Regions from separate parts of the Shinella sp. Sh6 genome, predicted to be linked through region 2. Evidence: predicted binding sites of a transcription regulator. Region 2 holds the regulator's gene; the other holds the start of a gene.
What was found. The regulator LexA, encoded in region 2, represses DNA repair genes until DNA is damaged. The targets are predictions, from matches to a motif close to TGTTCNNNNTGTGTTCNG.

Region 1 (9,685 bases), on a different replicon from region 2:
GTCGCGGCGAGCAGCTTGCGCGCGCAGGCGACATAGGCGACGTCCGTGTAGATTTTCCGGGTGTAGACCGGAAAGCCGTCGAGACCGTCGAGCTGGGCGCGCTTGATCTCGGCGTCCCAATAGGCGCCCTTGACGAGGCGCACCATCATGCGCCGGCCGGCGCGGCGGGCAAGGTCGATGATGTAGTCGAGCACGAAGGGGCAGCGCTTGCCATAGGCCTGCACGACGAAGCCGAGGCCGTTCCAGCCCTTGAGGTCCTCGTCGAGGGCGAGGCTTTCGAGGAGGTCCAGCGAAAGCTCCAGCCGGTCGGCTTCCTCGGCGTCGATGTTGAGACCGATGTCGTACCCCTTGGCGATGGCGGCGAGCGCCTTCACCTTCGGGAGAAGCTCGGTCATGACGCGTTCGGCCTGCGCGCGGACATAGCGCGGATGCAATGCTGAGAGCTTGATGGAAATGCCGGGGCCTTCATAGATGCCGCGCCTGGCCGAGGCCTTGCCGATGGCGTGGATGGCGGCCTCGTAGTCGCGGTAGTAGCGCTCGGCGTCGGCGGCCGTCGTCGCGGCCTCGCCCAGCATGTCGTAGGAATAGCGGAAACCGCGGGCCTCAAGGGGTTTGGAGCGCTTCAACGCCTCGTCGATCGTCTCGCCGGTGACGAACTGTTCTCCCATCATGCGCATCGCCATGTCGACGCCGCGGCGGATGACCGGCTCGCCGGCCCGCGCGATGAGGCGCGTCAATGCGGCGGAAAGGCCGCGGTCGTTGACCGTCGAGGTGAGCTTGCCGGTGACGACGAGGCCCCAGGTGGCCGCGTTGACGAACATCGACTTGCCGCCGCCGATATGGGAGGTCCAGTCGCCCTCGGCGATCTTGTCGCGGATCAGCGCATCGCGCGTATCGGTGTCGGGAATGCGCAGCAGGGCTTCGGCAAGGCACATCAGCGCCACGCCTTCCTGGCTCGACAGAGAATATTCCTGCACCAGGCCCTCGACGCCCGTGCCCTTGTGCTTGGCGCGCAGCGCCTCGATCAGCGTGCGGGCGGTGCTGCGGATGTCGTAGCGCTCGCGCTCGGAAACGCGCGCGGCGGCGACGAGCGGCGGCAGGCATTCCGTCTCGGGGCGGCGGTAGGCGGCGGTGATCGCCTGTCGCAGGTCCGTCTGCGGGCGGATCGGCGGGGCGAAATGCGAGAAGGGGGCGGCGGTGTCGGCGGGCTTGTGCATCGGAGGACCTATGAGAAGCGGTTTGGTGTCGTGAAGGTCAGCGGATGAAGGCGACGGCAGGCGCGTTCCGCCTTGGGATGCCGCGGCGGAACAGGTCCGGCGCCATGCTAGCATCGAAGCGGTCGTCTTGCATCCGTCTCCCCCGGTCTCGTCGGAACGCGGCAGGACTTCGTTCCGGGAAAGCCGGTGCGGACAATATCACGCGGCCGAAAAGCATATGGACTTCGTATCATTATGATTTAGGCTATATGGGTCTATTTTTAGCCATGCGGAGGTCGATTTGCCTGATATTTCCCAGATTGAAAGTTCATTGGACGCCTTCGACCGGAAGATACTCGAGGAGCTGGCGGAAAACGGCCGGATCCCGGTGGCCGAGCTGGCGGAGAAGGTCGGCCTTTCCAAGACGCCGTGCCAGAACCGCTTCAAGCGGCTGATCGCCGACGGCTTCATCCAGGGCTTCAAGGCGATCCTCGATCCGTCGAAGATGAACCTAGACCACATCGCCTTTGCCGAGGTGAAGCTGACCCACACGCACGAGGCGGCGCTGACCGGCTTCAACGCGGCGGTGAAGAAGATCAAGGAGGTGGAGGAGTGCCACATGATCGCCGGCCGCTTCGACTATCTCCTGAAGATCCGCACGCGCGACATCAAGAAATACCGGCTCGTCCTCGGCGAGCGAATCTCGAACCTGCCCTATGTCGCCAGCACCTCGACCAACGTGGCGATGGAGACGGTGAAGGAACGCGGCTGAGGCACGCCAAGGAACAACGCGAGGCGATTGCGGGTTGATCGGATCATCGCCAAGGAGGATGCCATGCCCGCAAAATCGAAAGCACAGCAGAAGGCCGCCGGCGCCGCCCTTGCCGCCAAGCGCGGCGACATGAAGAAGAGCGAACTCAAGGGCGCCTCGAAGGGCATGGAGAAATCCATGTCCGAGAAGGAGCTGGAGGAGCTCGCCTCCACCAAGCGCAAGGGCAAGCCCGAGCACAAGTCCAAGTCGGATTGAGGAACTGGGCCGGAACCACGCGCCGGGTCCGGCGTTCCCCTGGGGTCATCCCAAATGAAGGAGAACCCCAATGGTTGCTGCAACAGACATTCGCGAACACATGGAAGTGCGTGCCGCAGACGGCCGCCATGTCGGCACCGTGGACCATCTCGACGGCGAAAGCCGCATCAAGCTTACGAAGAGCGATTCCACCGACGGCAAGCACCACCTCATTCCGCTGGAATGGGTCGATCATGTCGATGCGCATGTCCATCTCAACAAGAATGCCGACGACGTCCAGCGCCAATGGACGTCGCTGAACTGACGTCGGGCCGAACCGACATCGAGAAGCCGCCGCAAGGCGGCTTTTTCGTACGCGGCAGGAATGGAGCGGACCGGCGAAATCTGTTATGACAGCAGACAGTGGCGGTTTGGGAGGCCCGGATGGCGGTGGATGTGCGCGCATCGAAGGAGATTGGCGGGGCGTCGGCGCCGAAGGCGCTGCGCGTCGGCTTCATCCTGTCGAAGGGTTTCACCCTTTCCGCCTTTGCCCTGTTCGTCGATACGCTACGGCTTGCCAGTGACAGCGAGGATCGCTCCCGGCGCGTCAATTGCGACTGGGACGTGCTTTCCAGCACGCGCAACTTCATCTCCTCTTCCAGCGGCATTCAGGTCGCGCCGACCGCGCCCTTCGCCGATCCCTCCTGTTTCGACTACATCGCCATCGTCGGCGGGCTCCTCAGCGTGGAGGAGCCGATCGACAGCTATGCCAAGACCTACCTGCGCAAGGCGGCCAATGCCGGCGTCGGGCTCATCGGCCTGTGCACGGGCAGCTTCATCCTGGCCGAGGCGGGCCTGCTCAAGGGGCATACGGCCTGCGTGAGCTGGCTGCACCACCGCGATTTCCGCGCCCGCTATCCCGACATCGAGGCGACCTCGGAGCAGATCTTCCGCTTCGACGGCAAGGTCGCCACCTGTGCCGGCGGCAGCAGCGTCGCAGACCTTGCCGCCACGCTCGTGCGCCACCATGTCGGCGAGGCGGCCGAGCGCAATGCGCTGGAAATCCTGCAGATCCGCCACCGGCGCGACGCGACGGACCTCCAGCCGCGCAACCCGCTGGGGCTGGAGGCGCGCGACCGCCGGGTGCATCTCGCCATCATGATGATGGAGCAGCACACGGAAGACCTTCTTTCCATCGACAGCATCGCCACCATGACCGGCGTTTCCCGCCGGCAGCTCGAACGGCTGTTCGAGGGTGACATGGGCGCCTCGCCGAGCACGATCTACATGCGCATCCGCATGGCCGCGGCGTTCACCATGGTGATCCGCACCAACAAGCCGCTGATCGAGATCGCGCTGGAAACCGGCTTCGAGAGCCTGTCGCACTTCACCCGCCGCTTCCGTGCGGCCTTCGGCGATACGCCCTCGCAGATCCGCCGCGACGGCCGACGCCAGGCGAGCTGACGGAACCAGAAGGCCTCTTCATCCGTTCGGTCCCTCATTGCTGACAAGGAGACCGCAATGGCAAGCAACGACGTTCAATCCCAGATTTCAGCCCTGCGCGCGGAAATCGCCCAGCTCCAGAAGGACCTCGGCGACAAGGGCGCCGAAGCCTACGACACCATGCGCGAGCGTGCCGGCAATGCGATGGAGGCGGCACGCCCGGCGGTCCGCTCCGCCAGCCGCTATGTCCGCAACGAGGGCGCGGCGGTGGCCCAGGCGGCCCGCGAGCACCCCGCCGCCGTTTCGACACTCGTCCTGACGGCCGGCCTTGCCGGCATCGTTCTCGGCTATCTCATCGGTTCCCTCGAAAGCGAACCGCCCCGCCGCCAGCGCTGGTTCTGATGAGCGCCGATTGGCCCTGAATGCAGGAAAGCCCGGCAATGCCGGGCTTTTTCTTCTCTTCTCCTGCCTTGTCTCCTCCGTCATGGTCGGGCTTGACCCGACCATCCACATGCCTCGGCACGCCCTGCGTTCGTGGCATGGATCCTCGGCTCAAGGCCGAGGATGACGACGGTGAGCGGAGTTGCCGGCAGGATCACCGATGGCGCAGGCCGCAGAGGTAGCCGATGAGGGCGGCGCCGGCGAGGGCGGCGAGGGGGTTGGCCTGGATGGTCTGGCGCAGGTCGTCGCGCAGGGATTCCGCCTTGGCGGCCGCCAGCTGGCCGGTGCCTTCGGCGATCAGCCCGGCGGATTCCTTCAGCCGGCCGATTTCCGATTTCAACGCCTCGATCTGCTCGTTGATCGTCGCCTCCGCCTCGGCGCTGCGCGCTTCCTGCGAAACCGTGTCGCGACCTTCGACGACGCCGAGCGTGCGCTTGCCGGTGCTCTTTTCGTCAGCCATGGGCATGTCTCCTGAATTGAGGGCCTGGATTGAGAGAATGTCGGAAGGAGAACTTTTATCGCGCGACTTGGTTCCAGGGGATGATTCAAACTGTGATCTTTCCCGTGCGGGAGTCCGGTTGACTCTTTCGCATGATGTGAACAAATAGAGAACATGTGCCGTCAAACCCGGGAGCCGCCACGCCGATGTCCGCCGCCGCAAATGCCGTTGTCGCCGATCTGCGCGACCGCATCCGGCAGTTCGACGGCCGTGCGGCGGGCGACCGGGCGGTGCTGCCCTTCGGCGTGCCGGAGATCGACGGGCGGCTTCCCGGCGGCGGCCTGGCGCTCGCCAGCCTGCACGAGGTCTGCGGCGGCGGCGCGGATGCCGTCGAGGGTGCGGCGGCCATGCTCTTTGCCGCCGGCATCGCCGCGCGCACGAAAGGGCAGGTGCTCTGGTGCCTGACGCGGCCCGATCTCTTCGCCCCGGCGCTGGCGCAGGCCGGCCTTGCCCCCGGCCGGGTCCTCTATGTGGAGGCGGGCGACGAGAAGAGCCTGCTCCTTTGTTTCGAGGAGGGGCTGCGCCATGGCGGGCTCGGCGCGGTGGTGGCGGAGGTCGCGCGCCTGTCGATGACGGCCTCGCGGCGCCTGCAGCTTGCCGCGGAAGCCGGCGGCACGCTTGCCATCGCGCTCCGCCGCTTTCGCCACCGGCGGGAGGCGGATGCCTTTGCGCTGCCGTCCGCCGCCGTGACGCGCTGGCGGGTTTCCCAGCGTCCGTCCGCGCCGCTCCCCGTGCCGGGCATCGGCCGGGCGCGCTGGCTTCTGGAACTCATGCGCTGCCGGGCGGGCGAAACGGCGGAATTCGAAGTGGAGGCATCCGATGGCGAGGGTCGTATCGCTTTTTCTCCCCGGCTGGCCGATCGATCGCCTGCGGCGGGCCATGGGCGCCGCCGCGCCGCCGGCTGACAAACGGCTCGTGCTCGTCGGCCGCGACGGGTCGCGCCGCATCCTGACGGCGGTGAGCCGGCCGGCCGAGCAGGCGGGCCTTCGCATCGGCATGGCGCTCACCAAGGCCCATGCGCTGGTGCCCGACATCCTGACCCTGCCGGCCGATCCCGCTGCCGATGCGGCGGCGTTGGAGCGCCTCGCGCTCTGGGCCCTGCAGCACTATGCGCCCATCGTCTCGCCCGATCCGCCGGACGGTCTCGTCATCGACACGACGGGCGCCGACCACCTGCACGGCGGCGAGGCGCGCATGCTGTCCGGCCTCGTCAACCGCCTCGGCACCTCCGGCATTTTCGCGCGCGCCGCCATCGCCGACACCTGGGGCGCGGCCCATGCCGCCGCCCGGTTCCTCGCCGATCCGACCTCGATCCTTCCGACCGGCGCGGGGGCGAAGGCCGTCTCATCCCTGCCGATCCCGGGCCTTCGCCTTCCGCCGGAAACCGCAGCGGGCCTGCATGTGCTCGGCTTTTCCACCATCGGCGACGTCCTCGCCGTGCCACGCGCGCCGCTCGTCCAGCGCTTCGGCCCGCTCCTCGGCCGCCGGCTCGACCAGTTGCAGGGTGTGGTCTGCGAGCCTGTCGATCCGCTGCGCGATGCCGAACGGGTTTCTGCGCGAAGGGTCTTCGGCGAGCCGATCGGCGCGCCCGAAACCATCGCGCGCTATACGGTCGCCCTTATCGGCGATCTCTGCCGGGAGCTGGAGAAGCGCGGCCTCGGCGCCCGCCGCCTCGACCTTCTCTTCCACCGGGTCGACAATTCCCTGCAGGCCATCCGCATCGGCACGGCGCGCCCGGTGCGCGACGAAAAGCGGCTGGCGCGACTCCTGTGCGACCGGATCGAGACCATCGAGCCGGGCTTCGGCATCGAGATCATGGAATTGTCGGCGACGCTGGCCGAACCGCTCGTCCTTGCGCAGGCCGCGACCTCGCTGATCGAGACGGAAGAGGCGGACCTTGCCGGCCTCGTCGACGTCATCGCCAACCGCATCGGCGCCCGCCGGCTCTACCGTATCGCGCCCGTCGAAAGCGACGTGCCGGAACGCTCCGTCCGCCGCATTGCCCCGCTGGCGCCGGATAACGGGGCGACATGGCCGGAAGGCTGGCCGCGCCCCGCCCGCCTGCTCGCCCGGCCGGAGGAGATCGAGGTCATGGCGCTCGTGCCCGACCATCCGCCGGCCTTCTTTACCTGGCGCGGCGTGCGGCGGCGGGTGACGCGCGCCGACGGGCCGGAGCGCATCTTCGGCGAATGGTGGAAGCGCGACGCCGAGCTTGCCGCCGTGCGCGACTACTTCCAGGTCGAGGACGAGGCGGGCGAGCGCTTCTGGCTCTTCCGCTCGGGCAGCGAGGCGGAGGCCCTGAGCGGCACCGGCCGCTGGTTCCTGCACGGGATTTTCGCATGAAGCCGCCGCGTTATGCCGAGCTCCAGGTCACCTCCCATTTCTCGTTCCTGCGCGGGGCGAGCAGTTGCGCGGAGTTTTTCGCGACCGCCAGGGAACTCGGCATCGATGCCCTCGCCGTCGCCGACCGCAACAGCCTTGCCGGCGTCGTGCAGGCTTTCCGGGCGGCAAGGGAAACGGGGGTGCGCCTCGTCGTCGGCTGCCGGCTGGACCTTCTCGGCGGCATGTCGTTGCTCGTCTACCCGACCGACCGAGAGGCCTATGCCCGCCTCTGCCGCCTGCTGACCATCGGCAAGAAGAAGGCCGGCAAGGGCAAGTGCCATCTCGACTGGCAGGATGTGGTGGAATGGAACGAGGGCCTGCTGGCCGTGCTGGTGCCCGATGAGGCGGACGACACCGCGGCCTTCCACCTGCGCCGTCTCTCGGAAACATTTCCCGGCCGCTGCTATCTCGCCCTCACGCTCCACCGCCGGCCGAACGACCAGCTCCGCCTCCACGACCTTTCCGGCCTTGCCGCGCGATACCGCGTGCCCACGGTCGTCACCAACGACGTGCTCTACCACGAGCCCGCCCGGCGCATGCTGCAGGACGTCGTCACCTGCATCCGCCACAACGTCACCATCGACGAGGCCGGCTTCCTGCGCGAGCGCCACGCCGACCGCTACCTCAAGCCGCCGCAGGAAATGCACCGCCTCTTCGAGCGCTACCCCGAGGCGCTCGCCCGCACGCTGGAGATCGTGGAGCGCTGCCGGTTCTCGCTGGACGAGTTGAAGTACCAGTATCCGGAAGAGCAGGTAGCTCCAGGCTTGACTCCACAGCAGGCGCTTGAAGCCTTCGTAAGGAAGGCCGTTGCCAAACGCTATCCGGCCGGGTTGCCGGAGAAGGTGCGCGAAAGGCTGGCGCATGAATTGGAACTAATCGATAAGAAGAATTACGCTCCCTATTTCCTCACGGTCAACGCGATCGTTCATCATGCCCGCGCCATCGGCATCGTATGTCAGGGCCGCGGCTCGGCGGCCAACAGCGTGGTCTGTTATATCCTCGGCATCACGGCGATCGACCCCGAGCGGAGCGACCTTCTCTTCGAGCGCTTCGTTTCGGAGGAGCGTGACGAGCCGCCCGATATCGACGTGGATTTCGAGCACGAACGCCGCGAGGAGGTGATCCAGTGGATCTACAAGACCTACGGCACGGACCGCTCGGCGCTGTGCGCCACCGTCATCCGCTATCGCTCGCGCGCGGCCATGCGCGATGTGGGGCGGGCGCTCGGGATGCCGGAGGACGTGCTGAAATCGCTCTCCTCGCAGGTCTGGGGCTGGTCCAACGACATCCCGCAGAGCCATGCCGGCTCGGCCGGGCTGAATGTGGACGACCGGCGTATCAAGCTGCTCTTCGAATTGGCCCGCCAACTGGTCGACACGCCGCGCCACCTCTCGCAGCATCCGGGCGGCTTCGTGCTGACGCGCGACCGGCTGGACGACCTCGTGCCCATCGAGCCCGCCGCGATGGACGACCGGCAGGTGATCGAATGGGACAAGGACGATATCGAAGCCCTGAACTTCATGAAGGTCGACGTGCTGGCTCTCGGCATGCTCACCTGCATGCGCCGGGCCTTCGACTTCCTGAAGGAATATAAGGGGAAAACCTATGCGCTTTCCTCCATTCCGGAGGGGGACGAGGCGACATACGATATGATCTCGAAGGCCGACACGATCGGCACCTTCCAGATCGAGAGCCGGGCGCAGATGTCCATGCTGCCGCGCCTCAAGCCGAGGAAACTCTACGACATCGTCATCCAGGTGGCGATCGTGCGGCCGGGACCGATCCAGGGCGACATGGTGCATCCCTATCTGAGGCGGCGGCAAGAGTTGGAAAAACCGGATTATCCGGATGACGAGAAGTTGAAGGCGGTCCTCGAAAAGACTCTCGGCGTGCCGCTGTTCCAGGAACAGGCCATGCAGGTGGCCATTATCGGGGCCGGCTTCACGCCCGGACGGGCCGACCAGCTCCGTCGCGCCATGGCGACCTTCAAGCAGACGGGTGGCGTGGACAAGTTCCGTGACGAACTGATCGCAGGCATGGTCAAGAACAACTATCCGCGCGAATTTGCCGAGCGCATGTGCCGCCAGCTCGAAGGCTTCGGCTCCTACGGCTTTCCGGAAAGCCACGCCTACAGTTTCGCCATCGTCGCCTATGCCTCGGCTTATGTGAAGTGCCATCACCCGGAGGTTTTTTGCGCGGCCCTTCTCAATTCACAGCCCATGGGGTTCTACGCTCCCGCGCAGATCGTGCGCGATGCGCGCGAGCATGGAGTGGAGGTGCGGCCGGTCTGCGTCAACGAAAGCCGGTGGGACTGCACGCTGGAGCCGATGGCGGAGGCGGGGCGGTTCGCCGTACGCCTTGGGCTGAGGCTGGTGAAAGGACTTGGCAACACGGAAGCGGCGGCCTTCATTTCCAGGCGAGCGGACGAGCCTTTCGTCTCCATCGACGATTTCTGGCGCCGCTCGCGCCTTCCGGCCGAGACGCTGGTGCGCCTTGCCGAGGCGGATGCCTTCCTGCCGTCGATGGGCCTTTCGCGCCGCGCCGCGCTCTGGGCGATCCGCGGCCTTCGCGACGAGCCGCTGCCGCTCTTTACCGCCGCCGCCGAGCGGGAGGCGGCGACCGTTCCGGAACTGATCGAGCCCGCCGTCGCGTTGCGCCCCATGGCGGCGGGCGGCGAGGTGGTGGAGGATTACGGCCATGTCGGCCTGACGCTACGCG
Region 2 (9,685 bases):
CTGATGCTGACCAAGGTGACGGTGGAGATCCGCGAGGATCGCGCCCTGCCCGGCCTTCGCGTCGAGGCGATGGCCAAGCTCACCGGCCGCACCGGCGTGGAGATGGAGGCGCTGACAGCCGTCAGCGTCGCATGCCTCACCATCTACGACATGGCCAAGGCCGCCGACCGCGAAATGGAGATCGGCGGCATCCGCCTTCTCGAAAAGTCCGGCGGCCGCTCGGGCGATTACAGGCGCGGGGCGAAGGCCTGATGGCGCTGCTTCCCGTCGCCGATGCGCTGGAGCGCCTGCTTTCCGCCGCAAGGCCGGTGGAGCGGACGGAGACGGTCGCGCTGCACGAGGCCGCCGGCCGCGTGCTCGCCCGCGACGTGGCAGCCCGCCTCACCCAGCCGCCCTTCGACAATTCCGCGATGGACGGCTATGCCGTCCGCCATGCCGATATCGCCGAGCTCGGCTCGGTGCTCAAGGTCGCGGGCACCTCTTCCGCCGGACACGCCTTCGCGGGAACGGCCGGCCCGGGCGAGGCCGTGCGCATCTTCACCGGCGCGCCGCTGCCCGCCTTCGCCGATACCGTCCTTCTCCAGGAGGATGCCGAAGTGCTGGAGGACGGCCGCATCCGCACGACCTTCCTGACGCCGAAAGGCCGCCACATCCGCCCGCGCGGGCAGGATTTCTCCGAAGGCGAGATCGTGCTGAAGGCCGGCGACGTCCTCGATGCCGGCCGCCTGACGGTCGCCGCGGCGATGAACCATCCGGACCTGACGGTCTATGCCCGCCCCCGCGTCGCGCTGCTGGCGACCGGCGACGAGCTCGTGCGCCCCGGCACGCCGCCCGGCGAAAGCCAGATCGTCGCCTCCAACACCTACGGCGTCGCGGCCCTTGCGCGCGAGGCGGGCGCGGAGGTGATCGACCTCGGCATCGTCGCCGACGACAGGGAGGCCATCCTCGCCGCGGTGCGCGAGGCGCTTTCGCGCGACATCGACGTGCTGGTGACGCTCGGCGGCGCTTCGGTCGGCGATTTCGACCTCGTTCGGCCCGTGCTTGGCGAAGCCGGCATGGAACTCGACTTCTGGCGCATTGCCATGCGCCCCGGAAAGCCGCTGATGGTCGGCCGGCTCGGCGATATCCGCGTCGTCGGCCTGCCGGGCAATCCCGTGTCCAGCCTCGTCTGCTCGCTGCTCTTCCTCGAGCCGCTCGTGCGGCGTCTGGCGCATCTTCCCGCCCGCAGCCGCCTGTGCCCCGCCGTCACCGCCGTTCCGCTCGGAGAAAACGACCACCGGCAGGATTATGTCCGCGCGCGTGTCGAGCGCACTGCCTCCGGCGCGCTCTCCGTCACGCCGTTCGACAGGCAGGATTCGTCAATGATGAAGATCTTCGCCGCGGCGGAAGGCCTGCTCGTGCGCCCGCCGGGCGCGCCTGCCGTGCCCGCCGGCAGCCCCTGCGACGTCCTGCTCCTGCGCGATCCCGAGGCCTGAACAGTCATATTATTGTTCAGGAAGCCCTTGCGGAACACATGCGGAACGGATAGTGTCTGTTCTGGATTTGTTTCACGATTCTCAACGGGGATGCCATGCTGACGCGCAAACAACAGGAACTCCTCCTGTTCATCCATGAGCGTATGAAGGAATCGGGCATTCCTCCATCCTTCGACGAGATGAAGGACGCGCTGGACCTGGCGTCGAAATCGGGCATCCACCGCCTCATCACGGCGCTCGAGGAGCGCGGCTTCATCCGCCGCCTTCCCAACCGGGCGCGGGCGCTGGAGGTCATCAAGCTGCCCGAGGCCTATTCGACGAGCCTCCAGCCCCGTCGCGGCTTCTCCCCCTCCGTCATCGAGGGAAGCCGGGGCAAGCAGCAGGCGCCGGCCGCTCCCGCCGCGCGCACGCCGGCCGTGCCGGAGATTTCCACATCCGTTTCGGTGCCCGTCATGGGGCGCATTGCCGCCGGCGTGCCGATCTCGGCCATCCAGAACAACACGCACGACATCACTGTGCCCGCCGAGATGATCGGCAGCGGCGACCATTATGCGCTGGAAGTGCGCGGCGATTCGATGATCGAGGCCGGCATCCTCGACGGCGACACGGTCATCATCCGCAATGGCAGCACCGCCAATCCGGGCGAGATCATCGTGGCGCTTGTCGACGACGAGGAAGCGACGCTGAAGCGCTTCCGCCGCAAGGGCGCCTCCATCGCGCTCGAAGCCGCCAACCCGGCCTACGAGACCCGCATTTTCGGCCCGGACCGCGTGAAGATCCAGGGCAAACTCGTCGGCCTCATCCGCCGTTACAACTGATCCTCCGCCTGCCCGCTTGCCGGAGGCTCGAAGCGGCCGGTGCGCCAATCGTAGGTGCGATGACGCGACCAGGGGCGGTCGACGCTTTCCACCGCCTGCGTGACATGGGCCTGCGCAAGGCTTGATGCTTCCGGCCCGGTCGCTGGCCCGATCTCCAATGCGCCGCTCCGGCGCAGATGCCGCGCCGTCACCAGCCTTGCGCCGGAGCGGCAGGCGTCAAGCCTCAGGGCATAGGGCACGACGACGAGGTCTGCGGCATCGCAGGCCGTGCCGAGGAAGGCCGTGTCCTCCAGCGCGACGATCCGCCAGCCGCTGGGCGAGACCGCGGCGCAGAAGGCTTTCGCCTCGCAGACGAAGGCGTTGCTGCTTCTTGCTGCGGCAAGGGCGGACGCCATTGCCGTTCCTGCCTTTTCGCGGTCGGCCTTTCGGCGCGGCCTTTTGCCGGTGACCTCGGGCTTCGAGGTGTCCTCCACGGCAAGGCCCGCGGTCCTGCGCAGGGCTGGCTTTTGCGGATCGGCGAGTCGCAGCGCCCTTCGCCATTGCGACCAGATGAAATCCGGCGGCCGCGCGCGGTTCGTCGATACGCTTTCCTTTCCCAATATGGCGACGAGCCGGCCGTCCTCCGATACGAGCACTTCAGGCGCCCGCCCATCGGTCCGGAAGGCAAGGACGAGGCCGAGGAGGGCGAGCGCCGTTCCGGCATGGCGAAGCCGCGTGCGCAGGAGGCAGACGAGGCCGCCGCCGAGGGCGATCAGCAGGAAAGCGGCAAGCGGGATGCGGCCGGTGACGATCTCGCCCTTCCAGCCGGCCACCCATGCCGAGAGCGCGATCATCCATTCGATGCCCTTGCCCATGATCGCGAAGGGGATGGCATCGAGCCCGAAGGGCATCAGCAGCACGGCGGCAAGGCCGAAAGGCATGACGATGGCGCTGATGACCGGCATGGCAAGGATGTTGCCGGCAAGCCCGTAGGCCGGGATGCGGTGGAAATGGCCGACCGAATAGATGAGCGTCGAAAAACCGCCGATCAGCGATGAGAGAAGAAGGCCGCCGAGGAAGCGGCCGGCCGCCCCGCCGAGAAGCCGGAGCCGCCCTCCCCGGCTCTCCCTGCGCACCGGCCGCTCGCGCCAGGCGGCATAGCCGGCGATGAGGCCGAGCGTTGCGGCATAGGACATCTGGAAGCCCGGATTGGTGACGGCAGACGGCGTGACGGCGAGGATGAGGATCGCCGAGAGCGCGACATTGCGCAGGCTGATGGCGGACCGGCCGAAGAGCACGGCCACCAGCATGACGCAGATCATGATCCATGAGCGCACCGCCGAGATCGCCCCGCCCGAGACGAGGATATAGAGCGTGACCATGACGAGCGCGCCGGCGGCGGCGAACTTCTTGGCGGGATAGCGCTCGGCAAAGCCGGGGATCAGCGCCATCAGCATGCGCGCGCCGACAAGGAAGGTGCCGGCCGCCAGCACCATGTTGAGCCCGGAAATGGCAAGCACATGGGCAAGGCCCGCCTGCCGCAGCGCCTCGACCGTTTGCGGGCTGATCGCCCGTTCCTCGGCCGTCACCAGCGCGGCGGCGATCGCGCCCGCATCGCCACCGATCCGGCCGCGGATATGCTCGGTGAGGTTGTCGCGCCAGCCGGCGATCATCTGGCGGAACCGCGCTTCGAGGCCGGGTTCGGAGGCGGCCGCCGCCAGCGGCGCGCGGTAGAAATAGCCGACTGCGCCGGTTCCCGCGAAATAGGCGTCGAAGGCGAAATCGTTGAGGCCGGCGAGCGCGGGTCCCGAGGGCGGGCTGAGGCGGGCCCGCCCGGCAATGCCGCTGCCGATGGGGATCGGCTCGTGGCGGCTTCGGGCAAGGACCGTCACGATGCCCGGCTGGCGCTTCAGCACCGGATCCGCCGTGCGCTCCAGCGCGACGCGGTAGCGGATCGCCCCGCGCCCGTCGGCTTCGCGCGACAGCACGCGCCCGGTGATCTGCGTGGTGACCGGCGCATCGAGGAGAACGGTATCGAGCCGGGCGCTTTCGGCCGCGGCAAGCAGCATGCCCACCGGCACGAGGAATGCCGCCCCCGCCGCAAGCGCCGCCCAGTCCTCCCGATGGCGCAGGCGCAGCGCCGGCCAGAGTGCGGCGCAGGCGAAAAGGAGGATCGTCGGGAGCGAGGGATCGGAAGCCGCCGAAAACCAGAGGCCCGCGCCGATGCCGAGGAAGACCGGGACGAAGAGGAAGAAGTGCCCGTGCGCCCTTTCCCGTGCAAAGGCATCCGCCACCGCCTCGCGCCCTGCAAGGCGAAGCGAAAGGTCAAGCAAGGCCCGCCGCAGGAAAGCCGGCACGGTTCGCGCGGGCGCCTGCACAGGCAGCGGGGCGGCGTCGGCTGGCAGGTCCCGCCAGGCGAGCGCCTCGGGCATGTCCCGCCGGTCTGCGATTTTCCCTTCGGCCATGATCCCGGCCTCCACCGTTCACCCCGCCACTGTGCAACCGAAAGGCGGGAACTTCAATCCCGGGTTGGCGCGCCAGATACTAAGCCAGACAGAAAGGATGCCACCTCCGCAATATGGCGGGCACGCGCAAAGGTTGCTTGCAACTTCGCCGAAAGGGTAGATATTGCGTTGCCGGAAAACCCGTTTCCGCATTGCACAATTTGCCTTTCGTCTTGCTTGGCAGGGCATGGCAAATGGGCTAGCAGATTCAACGTGTGCATGACTGCGGCACGATATCGTGCCACCATTCGAAACAACGGAGAAACGTGATGACAGAAACAAAAGCGGACGTATCGATCGGTGGCAAGACAGTCGAACTGCCGACGCGCTCCGGCACGATCGGTCCCGATGTGATCGACATCGGCACGCTCTACAAGAACACCGGCGCCTTCACCTACGACCCGGGCTTCACGTCCACCGCCTCGTGCGAATCGAAGATCACCTATATCGACGGCGACGAGGGCGTGCTCCTTCACCGCGGCTACCCGATCGAGCAGCTTGCCGAGCACGGCGACTTCCTCGAAGTCTGCTACCTTCTGTTGTACGGCGAGCTGCCGACCAAGACGCAGAAGGACGACTTCGACTATCGCGTGACGCACCACACCATGGTGCACGAGCAGATGTCGAAGTTCTTCACCGGCTTCCGCCGCGACGCCCACCCGATGGCCGTCATGTGCGGCGTCGTCGGCGCGCTCTCGGCCTTCTACCACGACTCCACCGACATCACCGACCCGCACCAGCGCATGGTCGCCTCGCTGCGCATGATCGCCAAGATGCCGACCATCGCCGCCATGGCCTACAAGTACCATATCGGCCAGCCCTTCGTTTACCCGAAGAACGACCTCGACTATGCGTCGAACTTCCTGCGCATGTGTTTTGCCGTTCCCTGCGAGGAGTATGTGGCCAATCCGGTGCTCTCGCGCGCCATGGACCGCATCTTCATCCTGCACGCCGACCACGAGCAGAACGCCTCGACCTCGACCGTGCGCCTTGCCGGCTCCTCGGGTGCCAATCCGTTCGCCTGCATCGCGGCCGGCATCGCCTGCCTGTGGGGCCCCGCCCATGGCGGCGCCAACGAGGCTGCGCTCAACATGCTCGCCGAGATCGGCTCGGTGGACCGCATTCCGGAATATATCGCCAAGGCCAAGGACAAGAACGACCCGTTCCGCCTGATGGGCTTCGGCCACCGCGTCTACAAGCACTACGACCCGCGCGCGCGCATCATGCAGAAGACGACGCACGAGGTTCTGAACGAGCTCGGCATCAAGGACGACCCGATGCTGGAAGTCGCGATGGAGCTGGAGCGCATCGCCCTGACGGACGATTACTTCATCGAGAAGAAGCTCTATCCGAACATCGACTTCTATTCCGGCATCACGCTGAAGGCGCTGGGCTTCCCCACCACCATGTTCACCGTGCTCTTCGCCCTCGCCCGCACGGTCGGCTGGATCGCCCAGTGGAACGAGATGATCGAAGACCCGGAACAGCGTATCGGCCGCCCGCGCCAGCTCTATGTCGGTGCCCCGAAGCGCGACTACGTGCCCGTCTCCAAGCGCTGAGAAACCGGCGCGCAAACAAAATCCCCGCCGTCCGAAAGGACGGCGGGGTTTTTCATTGGAAGGACAAAAAGTCGCCTATTCGGCGGCAGCAAGCAGCTTGCGCTCGCGGGCGGCGCGCAGCCGGGCGAAGTCGTCGCCGGCATGGTGCGAGGAGCGCGTCAGCGGGCTCGAGGAGACCATCAGGAAGCCCTTGGTATAGGCAACGGTCTCGTAGGACTTGAACTCTTCCGGCGTCACGAAGCGGTCCACCTTGTGGTGCTTGCGGGTCGGCTGGAGATACTGGCCGATGGTGAGGAAGTCCACGTCGGCGGTCCTGAGGTCGTCCATGAGCTGGAGCACTTCGTTGCGCTCCTCGCCGAGGCCCACCATGATGCCCGACTTGGTGAACATGGTCGGATCCAGTTCCTTCACGCGCTGCAGGAGGCGCAGGGAATGGAAGTAGCGCGCGCCGGGACGCACGGTCAGGTAATTGCCCGGCACGGTCTCCAGATTGTGGTTGAAGACGTCGGGCTTGGCGGCGACGACGCGCTCCAGCGCACCCGGCTTCTTCAGGAAGTCGGGCGTCAGGATTTCAATGGTCGTCGCGGGGGATGCCGCGCGGATCGCCCAGATCACCTTCTCGAAATGTTCGGCACCGCCGTCGTCGAGGTCGTCACGGTCGACGGAGGTGATGACGACGTGGGAAAGGCCCATCTGCTTGACGGCCTTGGCGACGTTCTCCGGCTCTTCCATGTCGAGCGCATTCGGCTTGCCCGTCGCCACATTGCAGAAGGCGCAGGCGCGCGTACAGATCTCGCCCATGATCATGAAGGTCGCGTGCTTCTTGTCCCAGCACTCGCCGATATTCGGGCAGCCCGCCTCCTCGCACACCGTCACCAGCTTGTGGGAGCGCACGAGGTCGCGCGTTTCCTGGTAGCCCTTGGAGACCGGCGCCTTGACGCGGATCCATTCCGGCTTGCGCAGTACTTCCGTATCCGGCCGATGAGCCTTCTCCGGATGGCGCACGCGCTGGGCGTCGGGGGCAAGATTGGTGCGGTCGAGAATGGTGACCATGTCTTTCCACTTTCCTCGCGGGGTTTTTCCGCCGCTTATGGATGGCCGGGCCACGCCCGGCCATGACGAAAGAAAGGTTTGCTGTCTTTTTCAGCAGCAAAGCCCGCCTCATGTGGGGCGGGCTTTAGCATGTTCAAGCGTTCAGCGCACGCCCATAGGCATCGAGAACGCTTTCCTTCATCGTCTCGGAAATCGTCGGATGCGGGAAGATGGTGTGCATCAGCTCTTCCTCGGTCGTCTCCAGGTTCATGGCGACGACGAAGCCCTGGATCATCTCGGTCACTTCCGCGCCCACCATGTGCGCGCCGAGAAGTTCGCCGGTCTTCTTGTCGAAGATCGTCTTGACCATGCCCTGGTCCTCGCCGAGCGCGACAGCCTTGCCGTTGCCGGCAAAGGAGAAGCGGCCGACGCGGATGTCGCGGCCTTCCGCCTTGGCCTTGGCTTCCGTGAGGCCGACGGAGGCGACCTGCGGATGGCAATAGGTGCAGCCCGGGATCTTGGACTTGTCCATCGGGTGGGCGTTCGGCAGGCCGGCGATCTTCTCGATGCAGATGACGGCCTCGTGCTCGGCCTTGTGGGCAAGCATCGGCGGGCCTGCGACATCGCCGATGGCATAGATGCCCTGCACGTTCGTCTTGCCGTAGCCGTCGATGACGATGAAGCCGCGGTCGGTCTTCACGCCCAGCGCCTCAAGGCCGATATTCTCGATGTTCGCCTGAACGCCGACGGCGGAGATCATGCGGTCGGCGGTGATCGTCTGCGACTTGCCGTCCTTGGTCTCGACATGGGCGGTGATGGAATTCGCGCCCTTCTCCACCTTGGTGACCTTGGCGTCGAGCAGGATCTTCATGCCCTGCTTTTCGAACTGCTTCCTGGCGAGGGCCGAGATTTCCGCGTCCTCGACCGGCATCACCTGCGGCATGACCTCGACGACCGTGACCTCGACGCCGAGCGTGCGGTAGAAGGAGGCGAACTCGATGCCGATGGCGCCCGAGCCCATGACGAGCAGCGACTTCGGCATCGCTTCCGGCTTCATCGCGTCGAAATAGGTCCAGATCAGCTTGCCGTCCGGCTCGATGCCCGGAAGCGCGCGCGGGCGGGCGCCGGTGGCGACGACGATGTGCTTGGCCGTGTAGGTGCCTTCGGGAAGGACGTTCTTCGGCAGCGGCGCCTGCGGCTGCTGGATGGCCTTCGTCGTCTTGGAAACGACGATCTCGCCGGGCTTTGTCAGCCTGGCCTCGCCCCAGATGATATCGACCTTGTTCTTCTTCATCAGGAAGCCGACGCCGCCGTTCATGCGCTGGGCGATGCCGCGCGAGCGGGCGACGATGGCTTTCAGGTCCGGCGTCACGGCGCCTTCGATCTTTACGCCGTAGTCGCCCGGGTGCTGCGCGTAGTGGAAGATCTCGGCGGAGCGCAGCAGCGCCTTGGTCGGGATGCAGCCCCAGTTGGAGCAGATGCCGGCAAGGTGCTCGCGCTCGACGATGGCCGTCTTCAGGCCAAGCTGCGCGGCGCGGATCGCCGCGATGTAGCCGCCCGGACCCGAACCGATGATGATGACGTCGTAGGATTGAGCCATTGTCGTTTCCTGCCTTGTTCCTCGCACGGCATGAAGCGCCGCGCTTTTGTTTTGGTTACAGTCCGAGCATCATGCGCGCGACGGGCTCCAGCCCCTTGCCGACAGCCCGCGTGTTCGCCGCGTCGAGGTGCACGCCGTCGAGCGGCGTCGTCTTCGCCACCGAGCCCGCGTCGAAGAAGCCGCAGCCGAGTTCGTCCGCAAGGTCCGCATAGAGCGTCGCCAGCATCGCCGATTGCTCGACGCCGCCGGCGAACATCGCCGCGAAGGCGGTATTCGCCGTCTCGCACAGCGGCGGCGGCGAGACGATCAGGATCTCCGGCCCGTCCCTGTCGCCGAACGACCAGGCGTGGTGGCGCGTAAGCTCCACCAGCCGCTCCATGCCCTGCACCGCGCCGAAGGCCGTCCCGCAGATCGCCGGCTTCATGTCGTTGGCGCCGAGGAACAGGATCACGAGGTCGATCGGATCGTGGCTGTGCAGGATCGTCGGCAGGATGCGCGCGCCGTTGCGGTCGCAATCGGCGAGGTGATCGTCATAGGCGGTGGTGCGGCCGTTGAGGCCCTCCGCGATCACGGTGACGTCCGGCCCGAGCGCCTTGGCGAGCACGCTCGGCCAGCGGTCCGCAAAGGCGTGCCGGTCGAGCGTTTCCGCGTTATAGCCCCAGGTCAGGCTGTCGCCGTAGCAGAGAACCGTCTTCATGGCCGCACTCCGCTATCAGAC

Region 1: ACZ5TO_RS18580 (ImuA family protein) is a predicted target of LexA. The motif match lies at 4,683-4,700, and genes of this name have one in related genera.

Annotation. Positions count from the first base shown of each region.
Region 1 covers NZ_AP044006.1:40,946-50,630, forward strand. The annotation lists gene putA (trifunctional transcriptional regulator/proline dehydrogenase/L-glutamate gamma-semialdehyde dehydrogenase) at 1-1,217, opposite strand, end outside; gene ACZ5TO_RS18550 (Lrp/AsnC family transcriptional regulator) at 1,498-1,968, shown strand; gene ACZ5TO_RS18555 (DUF3008 family protein) at 2,032-2,223, shown strand; gene ACZ5TO_RS18560 (DUF2171 domain-containing protein) at 2,294-2,527, shown strand; gene ACZ5TO_RS18565 (GlxA family transcriptional regulator) at 2,647-3,666, shown strand; gene ACZ5TO_RS18570 (hypothetical protein) at 3,724-4,047, shown strand; gene ACZ5TO_RS18575 (hypothetical protein) at 4,241-4,546, opposite strand; gene ACZ5TO_RS18580 (ImuA family protein) at 4,732-5,490, shown strand; gene ACZ5TO_RS18585 (DUF6504 family protein) at 5,405-6,928, shown strand; gene ACZ5TO_RS18590 (error-prone DNA polymerase) at 6,925-9,685, shown strand, end outside.
Region 2 covers NZ_AP044005.1:1,565,103-1,574,787, reverse strand. The annotation lists gene moaC (cyclic pyranopterin monophosphate synthase MoaC) at 1-252, shown strand, start outside; gene ACZ5TO_RS07755 (molybdopterin molybdotransferase MoeA) at 252-1,475, shown strand; gene lexA (transcriptional repressor LexA) at 1,571-2,293, shown strand; gene ACZ5TO_RS07745 (ComEC/Rec2 family competence protein) at 2,284-4,737, opposite strand; gene gltA (citrate synthase) at 5,046-6,335, shown strand; gene lipA (lipoyl synthase) at 6,411-7,388, opposite strand; gene lpdA (dihydrolipoyl dehydrogenase) at 7,522-8,967, opposite strand; gene ACZ5TO_RS07725 (SGNH/GDSL hydrolase family protein) at 9,023-9,664, opposite strand; gene ACZ5TO_RS07720 (pyruvate dehydrogenase complex dihydrolipoamide acetyltransferase) at 9,680-9,685, opposite strand, start outside.